2 regions of the Phosphitispora fastidiosa genome follow, and region 2 is predicted to be linked to the other one. Evidence: a T-box and tRNA genes for the amino acid it is inferred to sense, from the RefSeq annotation. Region 2 holds a T-box; the other holds one or more tRNA genes.
What was found. The T-box of region 2 lies ahead of metG (methionine--tRNA ligase). A T-box ahead of a tRNA ligase gene usually reads a tRNA of that ligase, here a tRNA-Met.
Positions count from the first base shown of each region.

Region 1 (3,171 bases), on a different contig from region 2:
GAAGCGTTCCAGCATTTGAGCGGCGCTGATTAGCTTGCCGTCAGCAGTTGTGATGAATTCCGCCTGTTCCTTGATATATTGAATAACCCTCAGGCTTTGGTCCATTTCCCTGGTTTCCTGGGAAAAAATACCTATCCTGACGGTTTGCCCCCTGTCAACAACCCCGACATCAGGCTCCAGCGTACCTGCGATGATTTTGAGCAGTGTTGATTTCCCAATCCCATTAGGTCCGATTATACCCACCCGGGCATCTCTTAGAAATGTGTAACTGAAATTATCTATGACTTTTTCCCCGGAAAAGCTTTTTGCGATACCCTCCAGGGCAATTACTTTTTTACCCAGACGGGCTGCCCCCACCGATATTTCCATCTTATCGGGTTTAGCGTCCGGGGCCTCATCCCTGAGCCGCTCAAACCTTTCAATCCGGGCCTTCTGTTTGGTTGTGCGGGCTTTAGCCCCTCTTTTAATCCACTTCAGTTCATTCCGCAGAATATTTAACCTCTTGAGCTCTGACGATCTTTCCTGTTCATGCCGTTCCAGTTTTAGTTCCAGGTATTTGCTGTAATTGCCGGGATAACTATACAGCCTGCCGTTCTCCAGCTCAATAATCCGGTTGACCACCCTATCCAAGAAATACCTGTCATGGGTTATCATTACCAGGGCGCCCCGACGCCTATTTAAATAAATTTCCAGCCATCCCACAGTTTCATTATCAATATGGTTGGTCGGTTCATCGAGGATCAGCAGATCAGCCGGGCTAAGCAAAGCCCCTGCCAAAGCTACCCTTTTTCTCTGGCCCCCTGAAAGAGTACCCACGATGGCATCAAAATCGTAAATCCCCAGCCTGGTGAGGATAGTCTTGGCTTCACTTTCAGCCTGCCAGGGATCTTTATTTATATGGTCATTACTTATATAGTCATTGTTATTAAAAATCTGCTGCAGTACCGTCGCCTCATCATCAAAATCAGGGTTCTGCGGCAGGTAAGCAACCCGCACAGCGCTGCCAACAGTAACCTCCCCTTGATCCGGAGTTTCTTTCCCCGCCAACAGCTTTAGCAAAGTAGACTTCCCGGTGCCGTTTATTCCAATCAGACCTATTTTTTCCCCTTCTGCAATCCCAAAGGTTAAATCACTGAAAAGTGTTTTCAGTCCATAGCTTTTCGTCAGGTTTTCTGCTGACAGCAAATTCACTGTTTTCACATCCTCTGTTAGGTATAATCACAGTCCCCTTGTTAAGTCAAATTACTGTCCCTTGAATTTCTCAGGCTTCTTTACCCTCCATTGAATAATCAAACCACAATTAGAGCATACCTCGGCAATAATCGCTGATCCCGTACTGAATAGCTTGTCTGCCGGACGCAGTACTGCATAACCATCAAGTTTCCCTTTCCCAATCTTCCTTGAACCGCACTCCGGACACCTAAAATCCTTATCCACAAACCCACCTCCTAAATTTTACTGCAAAAATCCGGTTTGCATTCCCCTGTAACATGTGTTATACTAAACAAGTTGATTGACGCGGGGTAGAGCAGTTGGTAGCTCGTCGGGCTCATAACCCGAAGGTCGGAGGTTCAAGTCCTTCCCCCGCAACCAATTTAAAAACACAAAGAACCGAGAGGTTCTTTTTTTTATTTACTTTTACTTTTTAGGATAAGTCCCATCTTCACCCTGCTCCCCAAAGAACCTGTCCAAATACTTTACCGGCACAGCCAAAGCTCTCCGCTGTCCCTTTCCTTTAGCTTTATCAGAAGCCACCGACCCGAAAACCACTGCAACAACCTGGCCATTATCGTTCAGAACCGGGCTGCCGCTGCTCCCGCTCCTGATTTCACCGGCAATCATGATGACCGGCACCGCCCAACTCCTTACCTTAACACTGCCGGTGACCCGGCCCTGGGTGACGACATCGGTAAAACCAAGGGGGTTCCCGATAATAAGCACTTCCATATTTGCTGTCACGGCAGAATCAGGTTTCAGTTCCAGACTGGGCAGATTCCGGCCCGCTATTTTTATTACAGCCAGGTCAATATCGGGATAAGCAGCCAGCACCTTGCCACTGTAATAGCTGCCATCCTGAAATACCACCCCCGCATTTTGGGCCTTGTCAACCACATGCTCATTAGTTACAATCAGACCCTCAGGGTCAATATTAAATCCGGTCCCCCGGCTTCCGGAAACCTCAACCCTGACAACCGCCTGCTGTAATTTCTGAATCCCGGGGTCCTGGGAAAGCTCCTGGGATTCTGCCAGGAAATCCAGGGGAAGTGCATTTATAATGCGAAACCAGTTGCCCCATATGGCAGCCAAAAAAGCTACTGCCACAAAAAGGCCTATTACCCTGAGGACAACTCGTTTGGGGCGGTCAACCCCGGAAAAATCCGCTGCGGTGCCATTTTTTGCAGCTTTATCTTCCACGGTTTCACCTTCTACAGCTTCAACCTCCGTGCCCTTAAAGTTGAGTTCTTCTATTAATTCAAGATCCAGCTCTTTACTGTCTTCCGGATTTATGGGGTCATCCCAGTTTTTCCGCTCCTTGGCCACTCATCCTCACCCTAACTGCTTATCATGCCTTCTGCTTAAAACCAGTTGTGAAATAATCGCCCCACAAAAAGCCAGAAACATATCCCACTGGGTATCCCACACATCCCCCTGAGTACCCAGAAAGTCCTCAGCTGCCTCACCACTGGCGACAGCTACCCACCACTCAATGAATTCATAAAAGGCGCTTATCGCCAGGCACACACTGACAACCAGGAAAAACAACATTTTGCCACGCTGCAAAGGCGTTTTCCGGAGTAAAACCTCCCTGACTATAAGCGCCGGGATAAAGCCCTGGGCGAAGTGCCCCAGCCGGTCATAGTAGTTTCTGGCCAGGCCGAACTCATCCCTGAGCCAGTTAAAGACCGGCATTTCAGCATAAGTATAGTGTCCCCCCACAACCAGGATTATTGCGTGAATACAGATGAGCAGATATATCAGGTTTGTCATTCGGAACCGGTTATATGTAATTATAACCGCTATTAGTCCAATTACAGCGGGCAGAACTTCAAGAACCCATGTATAGTAATCCTTTGGCCCGATTCCGGACCAGACAAATACTGCCAGGAAAATAAGCAGCAAACCCAGGTGTTCCCTGCTGACCCTGTTTTCCATTTTCACTCCACCTTTTGC
Region 1 is NZ_JAHHUL010000003.1:218,636-221,806, reverse strand. It holds gene Ga0451573_RS05040 (ABC-F family ATP-binding cassette domain-containing protein) at 1-1,191, opposite strand, end outside; gene Ga0451573_RS05035 (transcription initiation factor TFIIIB) at 1,243-1,437, opposite strand; tRNA gene Ga0451573_RS05030 (tRNA-Met) at 1,518-1,593, shown strand; gene Ga0451573_RS05025 (S1C family serine protease) at 1,639-2,541, opposite strand; gene Ga0451573_RS05020 (DUF2238 domain-containing protein) at 2,548-3,153, opposite strand.
Region 1: it has a tRNA-Met gene. The T-box ahead of metG (methionine--tRNA ligase) is inferred to sense a tRNA for this amino acid. The anticodon was not compared.

Region 2 (3,171 bases):
AAAAAAGGTATCCTGTACCTGTGTGCCACACCGATAGGCAATCTTGAGGACATCACATTAAGGGCCCTGAGGATACTTAAAGAGGTAAGCCTTATAGCTGCCGAAGATACCAGGCACACCAGGAAGCTGTTGAGCTATTATGATATTCATACCCCCCTTACCAGCTACCATGAGCATAATGAAAAAGGAAAGGGGCAGATTCTGATATCTGAGCTCAATGCCGGAAAAGATGTGGCTCTGGTTTCTGATGCCGGTACACCTGGAATTTCGGACCCCGGATATGAACTGGTATGTCTGGCAATAAATGAAGGGTTTACGGTAGTTCCGGTTCCGGGCCCGGCGGCGCTTGTTAGTGCAGTGGTAAGTTCGGGACTGCCAACAGACAGGTTTGTGTTTGAAGGATTTTTACCCAGGGTTAAAAAAGAGCGGAATAAGGTTTTGGAACAGATGAAGTCTGAGGAAAGGACCCTGGTTTTTTATGAGTCACCCCGCAGGATAATTAAAACACTAAAGGAAATACAAAAACTGCTGGGAGACAGGAAAGTTGCTGTAGCCAGGGAACTTACCAAAATCCATGAAGAAGTTGTGCGGGGATTGCTGTCAGATGTAGTTAGACATTTTGAGGAAAAAAGTCCTAAGGGAGAGTTTGTCATAGTCCTGGAAGGCATTAAAGGAGATGAAAAAAACCCTCAGGTTCATGAAGCTTCCGGTCTGTCTCTAATGGTAATTGATTTAGTCACCCGGGGGTGGGATAAAAAAGAAGCTATTAAGGAAGTTGCCCGTCGCACAGGCACAGGCAGAAACGCTGTATATACTGCCGTATTGGAAGCTGAAGGTAAATAAGTCGGTTAATTAAGGTAAAAAAGAGAAGAACTCCTTTAAAAGAAGTCCTTCTCTTTATTCTACAAGGTAAACTTTAAACTTTTACTGCGCATCAGCCGCATCGGCCATTGCGTGGGCACATTCTTTGCAAACATTTTTTCCGCGGAAGTGCTGCACATCATCCGCGTTTCCACAAAAGATACAAGCGGGTTCGTATTTTTTGAGAATGATTTTTTCACTGTCCACATAAATCTCAAGTGCATCTTTTTCATCAATGCCAAGAGTTCTGCGCAGCTCAATCGGAATCACGACACGTCCGAGCTCGTCAACTTTGCGAACAATTCCTGTTGATTTCATACTTATAACCTCCCAGCGACTTTCGACAAATATTTACAAGTAAATGATACCAGTGATTCCATTAAAAGTCAACCACTTTTTTAGAAAGAATTCTGCCAAATTATGCAGCCATAGTGCCGGTAGTCAAGCTTTGGCAAAAAACAATCCGCTCTAAAAAAATACGAAAGTGGGCAGATATTTAAGGGGGTACAACGAGGATATATTCGGAACCAGTGTATATATGATGCAACTCCAGGGAAAACTTGACAAAAGGCAGTTTTATAGTTATTATCTGTTTATACTCATTAAAATTGGTTTCCGAAATGTAATGAAGGGGAAGAGTAAATACGGGATTATCCGCCCAGAGAGCAGGGAGTAGGTGAAAGCCCAGCCGGAGAAACTGTATTGAACATGGCCCCAGAACAGCAGGCTGAAATTGTTAAGAAAGTAGGCTGTGCCGGATAAGCTCCGTTAACAGGCTTCAGGTATAGAAAACTCCTTCTGTTCAGATAATACATTCTGTACCTGTATAAGGCTTTGTGTTTCACAAAGTAAAAAAGGGTGGTACCACGTGGATATCCCTCGTCCCTTTCGTTATTTTCCGGGGCGTGGGTTTTTCGTTTTTGTGGACCGTTTAAAGTGTATCCAAATAAAGAGGAGTGAGATTATGGTCAGGAAAAGTTTCTACATTACCACACCGATTTACTATCCCAGTGACAAATTACATATCGGTCACGCATACACCACTGTGGCAGCTGATACCATTGCCCGGTATAAGCGGCTAAAGGGATTTGACACCCGGTTCCTGACAGGGTCTGATGAGCATGGCCAGAAAATTCAGCGTACTGCCAAAGAGAGAGGCATGGAACCCAAGGAATATGTGGACCGGATTGTGGCCGGGTTTAAAGAACTCTGGAAGGCGCTGGAAGTCTCATATGACGACTTCATCAGGACCACGGAAGACAGACATAAAGAGGTTGTCCAGGAGATATTTGTTAACCTGTACGAACAGGGGGACATATACAAATCAGAGTATGAAGGTTGGTACTGCACCCCTTGCGAAACCTTCTGGACCGAACGTCAGGCAGAGGGAAAGGTCTGCCCTGATTGTGGGCGTCCGGTAGAGCTTGTTAAGGAAGAAAGTTACTTTTTTAAAATGTCGAAATATGCCGATCGCCTGCTGAAGCATATTGAAGACAATCCTGCATTTATTCAGCCTGTATCCCGCCGCAATGAAATGGTTAACTTTATTAAACAGGGTCTTGAGGACTTATGCGTTTCCAGGACAACCTTTGACTGGGGGATTAAGGTTCCCTTTGACTCCAAACATGTAATTTATGTGTGGATTGATGCATTGACCAACTATTATTCGGCGCTGACGGGAGGTCAACCGGATAATTCTCTGGTTAATAAATACTGGCCTGCCGATGTCCATCTTATGGCTAAGGACATAGTGCGTTTTCACACTATCATATGGCCTATAATTTTGATGGCATCGGGAATTGAACTGCCTAAAAAGGTAGTTGCTCATGGATGGCTGCTGCTTGAAGGCGGGAAGATGTCCAAATCCAAAGGGAATGTAATAGATCCATTAGTGCTGATTGATAAGTACGGAGTCAATGCCATACGTTACTATTTGTTAAGGGAACTGCCTTTTGGCGCAGATGGCTATTATTCGGAAGAGGCGCTGGTACAGAGGATTAATTCTGACCTGGCCAATGACCTGGGCAACCTAGTGAGCCGCTCTGTGGCTATGGTAGAAAAGTACTTTGCCGGTGCGGTGCAGTCTCCGGATGAATATGATGACATCGACAGGGATTTGATAAAGACGGCAGGCGCGGTTGTTGAGGAATATGAGCAGCTTATGGAAACTTACGAACTCAGTAACGCTCTGGTGGCAGTATGGCGATTTATCAGCAGAGCTAACAAGTATATTGATGAGACCTTCCCATGGCTGCTGGCTAAAGACGAAAATAAAAGAGCGCGTCTGGGCACGGTCCTTTACAACCTGAT
Region 2 is NZ_JAHHUL010000015.1:10,326-13,496, forward strand. It holds gene rsmI (16S rRNA (cytidine(1402)-2'-O)-methyltransferase) at 1-843, shown strand, start outside; gene Ga0451573_RS13285 (AbrB/MazE/SpoVT family DNA-binding domain-containing protein) at 925-1,179, opposite strand; T-box leader at 1,478-1,751, shown strand; gene metG (methionine--tRNA ligase) at 1,826-3,171, shown strand, end outside.